DNA from 3 places in the Paenibacillus sp. 481 genome. Region 1 is predicted to be linked to each of the others. Evidence: riboswitches for the same ligand, from Rfam matches in the RefSeq annotation. Region 1 holds a riboswitch; each other region holds the start of a gene.
The links. A riboswitch is a leader RNA that binds a small molecule or an ion and turns the genes downstream of it on or off. The one in region 1 is predicted to bind cobalamin.
Positions count from the first base shown of each region.

Region 2: linked by a shared signal. The riboswitch ahead of KIK04_RS18495 (S-layer homology domain-containing protein) and the one ahead of metE (5-methyltetrahydropteroyltriglutamate--homocysteine S-methyltransferase) in region 1 are both predicted to bind cobalamin.
Region 3: linked by a shared signal. The riboswitch ahead of KIK04_RS17815 (1-propanol dehydrogenase PduQ) and the one ahead of metE (5-methyltetrahydropteroyltriglutamate--homocysteine S-methyltransferase) in region 1 are both predicted to bind cobalamin.

Region 1 covers NZ_CP075175.1:344,027-347,307, reverse strand. The annotation lists gene KIK04_RS01375 (heavy metal translocating P-type ATPase) at 1-676, shown strand, start outside; gene KIK04_RS01370 (HesB/YadR/YfhF family protein) at 841-1,122, shown strand; cobalamin riboswitch at 1,358-1,549, shown strand; gene KIK04_RS01365 (hypothetical protein) at 1,507-1,659, shown strand; gene metE (5-methyltetrahydropteroyltriglutamate--homocysteine S-methyltransferase) at 1,804-3,281, shown strand, end outside.
Region 2 covers NZ_CP075175.1:4,186,767-4,190,047, reverse strand. The annotation lists gene KIK04_RS18505 (GyrI-like domain-containing protein) at 1-210, opposite strand, end outside; gene KIK04_RS18500 (VOC family protein) at 439-876, shown strand; adenosylcobalamin (AdoCbl) riboswitch at 1,041-1,183, shown strand; gene KIK04_RS18495 (S-layer homology domain-containing protein) at 1,273-3,281, shown strand, end outside.
Region 3 covers NZ_CP075175.1:4,035,504-4,038,784, reverse strand. The annotation lists gene KIK04_RS17815 (1-propanol dehydrogenase PduQ) at 165-1,307, opposite strand; adenosylcobalamin (AdoCbl) riboswitch at 1,735-1,886, opposite strand; gene KIK04_RS17810 (response regulator transcription factor) at 1,965-2,621, opposite strand; gene KIK04_RS17805 (HAMP domain-containing sensor histidine kinase) at 2,632-3,281, opposite strand, start outside.

The DNA.
Region 1 (3,281 bases):
CATCGGTACACGTGCATGGTTGGCACGTCATGGCGTTGATAGTTCACATGCTGAACAGACGATGCGCAACATGGAGCAAGCAGGCAAGACAGCGATGCTCGTTGCCGTAGACGGACGATTTGCGGGCATCGTTGCGGCCGCAGACCAAGTAAAAGAGACATCGCGCAAAGCGATTGAACGCTTGAACAAGTTAGGCATCAACGTCGTCATGTTGACAGGCGATAATGTTCGCACGGCGCAAGCGATTGCGTCTCAAGTCGGAATTGAGCAGGTGCACGCAGAGGTGCTGCCTGAACAAAAAGCGGAGCATGTACGCCGCTTGCAGTCTGAGGGGCGCGTCGTCGCTATGGTCGGCGACGGGATTAATGATGCACCAGCGCTTGCAGCAGCAGATGTAGGTTTTGCTATCGGCGGGGGCACGGACGTCGCCATGGAGACGGCTGGGGTGACGCTCATGCGTGGCGACTTGAACGGTATCGCAGATGCGATGGAAATGAGCCGCCGTACGATGCGCAACATTAAGCAGAACTTGTTCTGGGCGCTCTTTTATAACAGCTTGGGCATTCCAATTGCCGCAGCTGGATTGCTCGCGCCATGGTTGGCGGGGGCGGCAATGGCCTTTAGCTCTGTGTCCGTTGTGCTAAATGCGCTTCGATTGCAACGCGTGAAGCTGTAATAAAATGAATTAGACCCATATATTGTTAATTTATGCTAGTCACTGCTAGTGTTAACGATTGCATCAACACTACACAAGTTCTTGCTTTTAAATGTGCTATCGGCATGTTATGATCGAAGTACGACTTAATTAGCAGTCTATTTTCATCATAAGGAGGTCGTACGATGCAACTACGGGTAACATCTGAAGCGGTCCGCATTTTTGTTGCGGATTGGGACTTTACACCAGGAGACTCCGTGCGCATCTTCGTTCGCTATAGCGGATTTAGCGATGCCGGACCTTATTCTTTCGGCATTATGAAAGACAGTCCACGGCATCCGGCCGTGACGGTGCAAGCGGAAGGAATCACATTTTTTATGGAGCAAAATGATGTGTGGTTTCTAGAGGATCAAGAGCTTACATTGGATGGGCAGCACAACGAAATTGTGTTTGTGCGTGGCGCCTAACGATATTAGCAGCATAGTTGCTGGATAACTTTATTTGGCACTTAGGAGTGAGCGAGCTTGACGTCAGTCAGGGTCGCTCTTTCTCGTTGTCTTATTTCCTCAGCTACGCGGGTGGAGAGGGATTACTTAGATCGATGGGAAGAAGAATGGTAATCGCTTGAGATAAAAAGAACTTGTCACCACTCGAGATTGCGTTTATAATCATCATCAATTGGAAAACAACGCCAAGGACACAACTGGATAAGAGGGAACAGGTGCTTTGAGCATGTCTCAAAGCTTAAAAGGGAAGATCGGTGAAATACCGACACGGTCCCGCCACTGTAACAGATGAGGTAGTGCTTATCAACCACTGGTCGATCAGACTGGGAAGGGAAGCCGCTACCGATGAAGCTGAAGTCAGGAGACCTGCCTGTTCTGGCAACACTGTGTGAACCTACGGGAGATAGGGAAGTGTTTCGTAAACGCGGCAAAGGACGTCGTAATCATGATCTGATCATGTATACGGCTTATTTGTTGAAATCATTTATCATGAGGTAAAGTTTACGGCACTTCTGTATGGACCTATTTCGCACAGAAGTGCCTTTTTGTGTGCATTTTTATATTTTGTAGCTAAAAAAGGCAAATGGATAGTGGCTAAGCTGGCGTATGAACGTCCTTAGAATGCGGAAGGGGAGAAGTATTTTGACAACAACGAATGTATTAACAAGCGTAATTGGGTACCCGAGGATCGGTTATGACCGCGAGTGGAAGAAGGCGTTAGAGCAATATTGGGCTGGAAAAAGTTCCGCTGAAGCTTTGCAGGTTGAGCTAGAGCGCATCGAGATTGAGCGCGTTCGCACGATGCAGGATAAAGGCATACACTATATCCCAGTAAACGAATATGCTTGGTATGATCATGTGTTGGATACGACGACAATGTTCGGCCTGATCCCTTCTCGTTTTGAGTATACGGGTGGCGAAGTGTCCCCTGATCTTATGTTTGCTCTAGCTCGCGGCACGCAAGAAGCGGTCGCTTGTGAAATGACTAAATGGTTCAATACGAACTATCACTATATCGTACCGGAGTGGGAAGGACGCGCTCCGCAATTGACGACTAACCGTCCACTGCAAGCGTACCGTCGCGTAAAAGCAGCGCTCGGCATTGAGACAAAGCCTGTCGTCGTTGGGCCGTACACGTACGTTCGCTCGATGAAAGGCGTATCCAAGACAGAGCGCCTTCAAGTACTGGCGCAATTCCAAGACGTATACAGCCAATTGTTGCAAGAGCTGGCTGCGGAAGGTGTCGCAGTCGTGCAACTGGATGAGCCGTCGTTCGTACTGCCGATGAGTAATGAAGAGTGGGCTGCTGTACAGTCATTCTATGAAGCTTTGCGTCAAGCTGTACCGCAATTGCATTTGTGGGTTCAGACTTATTTCGAAGGCGTCTCGAACTATGAAGCATTCGTGCAGTTGCCAGTTGATACGTTGGGCCTAGACTTTGTACATGGCAAGTTGCGCAACGAAGTGTCGCTGCGTAAGCACGGTTTCCCAGCTGACAAGCGCCTTGCACTCGGCGTCATTGATGGCCGCAACATTTGGCAAACGGACTTAGCCGCTGTATCGGCTTGGCTCGAAACGGTTGCCGCTATTGTGCCGCAGGAGCGTTGGATCTTGCAGCCATCGTGCAGCTTGCTCCACGTGCCGTTAACGACGCAGCGTGAAGCAGCATTGCTGCCGGAATTACAGCAAGCGCTCGCGTTCGCTGACGAGAAGCTGGCGGAAATTACACTGCTTGCGCGTCATCAATCGCAAGCCGATGCCGTTACGACTTCGGCAGTTGAAGCAAGCGCGCAAGCGGTACATGCATGGCGCACGCTGCCGTTGCGTCAACGTCCACAAGTTGTAAGCGAGCTGGCACAGCTGCTTGCTGATGAGGAGCAAGGCACGCGTCGTGCGCACTTTGCGGAGCGGAAGCAACTGCACCGTGAGCGCTGGCCACTATTGCCGCTGTTGCCGACGACAACGATCGGCAGTATGCCGCAAACAGCAGAAATTCGTCGTGCACGTCTGCGCTACCGCCGTGGCGAGTGGGATTTGAACACGTACGAAACGTTTTTGCAGGATGAAATGAAGCGCTGGATTCAAATTCAAGAAGAAATCGGTATTGATGTTCTTGTGCA
Region 2 (3,281 bases), 1.9 Mb from region 1:
ATCGAGATTCGGGTCGAAGTTCTCCTTACACGGGTAAATTTGAATCAAGTAAAATGGCTCCCCTGCACGATGACGAATTTCATTTACCCGACTTTGCAAATTGTTGAATGCGTCTTCAATAGTGCGATCTTCATCAAGCTGCTTTAAATTAGCGTGGGCGGTTATACCAATGACTGTAAACTGCGGAACGGACAACACGACTGGCTCCATTTAAATACCTCCTCAAAATTTGTTGATTACTGCTCGCTAACTACTTGTAAACCTTATGTTCACCTGATAAAATAGAACATATATTCGTATTCTCCGCTGTGATAAATAATCCTTTTTTTAATGGACATCATTTTTGAAAAAAGTTTATTTATTCCTGCTAAGGGTAATAATACGAACAGTTATCAATGGTTATCCATTGAAATTTGATATTCAAAGGAGTGTTTATCAATGGCTTTAAACGTTTATCTTAATTTTAAGGGGAACTGTCGTGAAGCAGTCGAATTTTACGCGCAAGTATTCGGAGCGGAGCAACCGCAGTTTATGACCTTTGGTGATTCACCTCCAAGCCCAGACTTTACACTTCCTGAAGAAGCAAAGAACCTCATTATGCATACATTCATTCATATTAGCGGACGGAAAGTGATGTTCTCCGATGTATTTCCTAATATGCCGTTTGTAGTCGGAAACAATGTGAGCCTTACCCTCAACAGCCACAATATGGACGAGCTACAATCCGCATTTGATCAATTGAAAGAAGGCGGCACAGTAGCCATGGATCTTCAGGAAACGTTCTGGAGCAAAGGCTACGGCAGCTTAACGGATAAATTCGGGATCGTGTGGCAATTTAACTTAGATCCTGAAGACGAAGAGTGCGGTACGAAATAACGGATTCCGCACTGAACAAGATGTAGTAACTTTTCTATTTCTAGAAAAGTCGCTGCATCTTTTTTTGTCTCTATATATAGTGAGACACTTAAATGGTATTAACGCTCACCCTCATGCCTTGTATAAAATCTTATATACAGGGGTTCATTCCCTGTTATATAATGCTAAAAGTTAAATACAATGTGAGAGACGGAAGCTGGTGTGAATCCAGCACGGTCCCGCCACTGTGATAGGCGTAAGCCTTAGTCAGGTCGGTTTCTCCCATTGATCATTTAACCTGAACTTTCGAGGCAAAGGTCGGGTTATTCATCATATTCCTCATATGATAATAACCGTAGCTCCTGCCTTTGTGTCGGAAGCTATTTTATTTTTATCATGGAGAGGAAGAGAGACAGCATGAAGAAAATCTTATCCCTGCTTATGGCTGCATCATTGTTCTTGACAGTCGCTATAAGTGCAGCTCCACTTCATCAAGCAGCTGCTGCTGCACCTAGTTTCAACCTGAATACTGAGGTTCAACGAGTCGTTAAGGCCTATTCAGCCGCCCAATATGATGATTGGTCAGCGGTAGCGGACAATGTTCTAGGCAATACCATCCCTAGCACTTATATCGAGCAAGCAAAAGCAGCCGTCATCGCTGAAAAAGGCAATTACACAAAGGGAACTGACATTGCGAAAGCGATTATCGGCCTTACAGCAGCAGGTGTCGATATTACGAATATTGAAGGTATTAACCTGCTGGACAAAGCAGTTAACTTTGACACGAATGAATTAAGTCTTTCCAATGACGTCGTTTACATGTTATTAGCCCTCGACTCTGGACCATATGAGGTTCCAGCAGGCGCGCCTGTCACACGAGATTTTTTGATTAAAAAGCTACTGGAGCTCAAGCTTCCAGCAGGTGGATGGTCATTCTTTGGTTCAACACCAAATGCGGATATGACCGGCATTATTATGGCTGGATTGGCCCCCTACATACAGCAACCGAGCGTGTCAGATGCTGTCTATCATGCGGATAAATTTTTTAAAGACAAACCGTTAGACAACAGCAATAGCGCAGCTATGCTTGTGATTGGTCTTTCCGCAGTTGGAAAAAATCCAACAGCAGATGCATACAAGCAAGATGGCAAAAATGCATTGGACAATCTGTATTCATACCTCACGACCAACGGACTTTACAAATATAAAAAAGCACGTGCAACCGGCGACAGAATGGCGACCAAAGATGTCATGCTGGCGTACCTTTCTTATCAAAAATTTTCAAATGGTAAACACAATAGTATTTTCTATGATTTAAAATCTAGATACAACACGACACCACCACAAAAACCAGATCCGAAGGCGTTCGATGTCTCGATAAATGTCACATCAGAGAAGCAATGGACAGGTTTCCCGCAGTCAGGCAAAGTTACGCTGCAGGAAGGCGATACGGTTGATACAGCACTCACGAAGCTTGTAGGAGCCGATCAGATCAAATACAAAATGTACGGCACGATGAAATACATAGCGGGCATAAAAGGCCTTGAATCTGGTGCCTATGGCAAAACGAGCGGATGGATGTATTGGGTCAACGATCAAGAACCTACCGTAGGAGCTGACGAATACAAGCTTAAAGCAGGCGACACGGTAAAATGGACCTACACTGGAGTTGATCCCGTAACGAATCCACCAGGCAATGGTGGCGGTGGTGGCACTGGCGGCGGTGGCGGTGGTACTGTCACTCCATCTATTTCGGTATCCGTCATGACTGAAGTACCTAAGTCAGGCTTGCCGATTAGCAATCAACAAACGTACCGCGCAGATATGACCGCGTTCGACGCGCTTGTCGGACTGGTAGGCGCTAGCAACATCAAGCATAAAGGATCAGGCGAAAGCTTATATGTGTCTTGTGCGATGGACTTGTGTGAACGAGCAAACGGAGCCCTTAGTGGCTGGAAATATTCTGTTAATGGTACCGAGCCAAATGAATCAGCAGGTGCTTACAAACTAAACAATGGCGACAGCATTGTATGGAAATACACTGGAACTCCCCCCACGAATACAGGTGGCGGCGTTCCCCCGGGGGGTGGGTCCGCTGGAAATTCTAATTCCGGCAATCCCTCAGTACCTAGCACTGGAGAGACAGGCAACAAATCTGGAACCAATAACAGCAATAACAGCAACAAAGACGGTAAACCCGCTTCAGGCAGCAAATCAACTACCGATCAAGGAAACGGAAAAAACACAGACGCTAACTCTGCTGCCGTTACTGTTACTGAGCATCTTTCTAAATATAGCGATCGGAATCAAATATCTCCTTGGGCGAAAGAAGCTGTTGCTCGCGCAAAACAGCTTGGCATCCTCGAAGGAACAAAAAACAAAGACGGAACAGTAACATTCCAGCCCAAAAAAGAAATAACGAGAGC
Region 3 (3,281 bases), 2.0 Mb from region 1:
AAAAAAACATAAAGACCCCTTAAAAGTTCGCCACGGAATTTTTAAGAAGCCTCATCGCTTGTATTTGTATGCAACACGCCGTTGTGTTACTTTCACTATATTTGAAAACTGTAAACGTTGTCAACCGCATTGCGCACGAACTTCACGCATAATTAAACTTTAATTTAAGATTGAAACATTTTGTTCAAAATTTGTACGACATCAGCTGTGGTAGGCACACGCGGATTCGTAGCCGTGCAGCCATCTTGTAGCGCTCCCTCGGCAATCAGCTGACGATTTTCTTGAAATGCAGCTTTCTCCACACCTTGCTCACGCAGCGTCTGCGGCATATTGAGCTGTTTTTGAAGTTGTTTAATCGCCTGTACCAGACTGCGAACGCCGCTCTTCGCATTCGGAGCCGACAGCCCGAGCAATTTGGATATTTCGGCATATTTTGCTGCCGTCGCGTTGCTCTCCTCTTTGCTGTAGCCTGGCTTGTAGTCCGCATTAAATTCAATGACGTACGGCAACAGCATCGCGTTCATGCGTCCATGCGCAATGTGGAATTTAGCTCCAGCGACATGAGCAATACCATGATTAAGGCCGAGCGATGTCATATTGAACGCTATACCGGCGAGACAGGAGGCATTGTGAATTTTCTCCCGTGCCTCCATATCATTACCATCCTTATAAGCACGTGGCAAATACGAAAATACGAGCTTGATCGCCTTCTCTGCCATCGCATCGGTAATATCGTTCGCCTTAGTAGAGACGTACGCTTCAATGGCATGGGTTAATACGTCCATCCCTGTATCCGCGGTTATAAAGTCAGGCACGCTTCTGACTAATTCCGGGTCCAAGATCGCTTCTTGCGGCAACATATCCTCAGACACGAGCGGATATTTAATATTTTTTTGCTTATCGCTAATGACAGAGAATGAAGTCACTTCAGAACCTGTTCCGCTCGTTGTCGGGATTGCGATGAACGGAATGTCTCGTTGATTGAGTATTTTTTGCGCAAACAGCTTCATCGCTTTAGCCGCATCTATCGCAGAGCCTCCGCCAATGGCGATAATCAGATCCGCCTGAAACGCACCGAGCGCTTCCACACCCTCTGTGACGATTTCTACAGGAGGATCAGGGATGATATTGCTGAAAATGTACTGCTCGTTGCTCTCATCCAACCGTTCAAACAACATATTAATAAGCCCCGATTTAAGCATAAAAGGATCCGTAACGACAAAAATTCGTTTCTTTTTCCACTCCGACAGGCGATTCAACGCACCTTGTCCTAAATAAATATTCGTCTTGATTGAAATGTTGTTCAAGTAAGGCACCTCCAAAATGTTACGAAATACGAATGGCTCGCTAAATAGTTAGATAACAAAGCAGTTAGGTAACAAAAAAGAGGCTTTTAAAGGAACTCAATCCCTTAAAAGCCTCTTTGCTTGTTATATAATGTGTACGCCATTGTACACAATGATTGCATTTGTAATTGTCTTTCTCCACTGTACACCGCAATCGAGACACTCGTCAACCTTATATGTCACTGCATCGTACATGAAGAAGAGTTATATAAAAAAGGGATGCACCTCGTTGTGCACATCGTTCCTCGACATTGAAGAACTCCCCACTTGCTAGCTATACGTCGTTGTATGTGTTCGGCGGCGAGCACCTGGCATCGCCAACAGCAGCGTTGGCAGCCTTCTAGCCACATAAAAAAAGCCTAGCGAGGCAGAATACGTCACTAGACTTGTAAACCAGTCACTTTCGCCTCGAAATGACGGGTCAGGCAAAGTTACTAGACAATCGACCTGACTTAAGACTGAATACTCAGCCTATTACAGTGGCGGGACCGCGTTGGATTTGCACCAAACTTCCATTGTCTATCACTTTTTCTATTGTGTATGACGTGAATGGGCATCCATTCGACATTATTATAGCACAATCGATCGAGTTGGCAATATAAAGTATTACAAAGGTAGTTACTTATTTTGTAGATTATGCTTGATAACATATTCGACGAGCTCACTCTTCTTCGTTACGTTTAGCTTGGCCATTAGTCTACTCTTATGCGTATCTATCGTTTTCACGCTTAGTACTAGCTTCTGACCGATTTCGACGAGCGAATAACCTCGGGACAAATAATCCAACACTTCTTTTTCACGTGAGCTAAGTAGATGGTAGAGCCTATGATGCTCTTCTTGAATTGACTTTTTTTTGATAGAGGACAGTAGTACGTGTGTCTCCTGAGGACGCAAAAATACGTATCCTTTGATCACGGAATCGATGGCCGCGTACAAGTCCTCATCGACGGCAGCCTTTGGAACGTAACCAGACGCCCCTGCATGAATGACGGCGTTAATGTAGTCCTCATCTTCATGCATTGTTAATACGATTATTTTGGCATCAGCATGTCGCGCTTTAATCTCTTTAAGCACTTGAATACCGTCCATTCGAGGCAAGCTGATGTCGAGAATTAAAATATCCGGCAGCAGCTCCTCGTACAGTCGCAGCGCTTCAATTCCGTCGGCCGCCTCGCCCACAACTTCGTATGAAGGGCGCTTGCCCAACAACAACTTAAGACCTGAACGAATCAAAGCATGATCGTCAGCCAACATGACTCTTGTTACCTGCTCCATCTCGTATCCCTCATTCTGTCTCACATTTTAGTGGAATGGACACCTTCAGTTCAGTCCCGCCCCAATCCGATTTTTCTAGCAGGAACGTTCCGCCGAGCAGCAACGATCGCTCCCTCATGCCATGAATGCCAATCCTATTTTGCCGGCGCGCCTGCTCGAAGTCCTCCTGCTCGATTCCATGTCCGTTATCACGAATCGTGACGTTAATCGCCTGTTGTAACGCTTCCATGCGGACATCGATTCGAGTTGCAGCCGTATGTTTCACCACATTCGTCAAACTCTCCTGCAGGATTCGATATAAGGCAACAGCGGTGTGGCTTTCAATAACTATATCGTCATTGGGCACCGTAAGATGAACTTCAATCGCATACTTTTCTTCAAATTTATTGGCATACTTTCGCATAGCCGCAATTAAGCCCATATCGTCCAAAATGGGCGGCCGTAATTCTACCGCAAGGTCTCTAATTTCCCGCAGGATGCCAGCAGCGATATCTCTGCTTGTCGTCAGCAGCTCTTGCTGCTCGGCATCTTTTGCTTCATTAGCCATGACCCTCATCGTCACGATTAACGAAGTGAGTGCTTGGCTTGTCTCATCATGAAGCTCGCGCGATATTCGTTTGCGCTCATCCTCTTGTGCGGAAATGAGCTTTAAGATGAGAG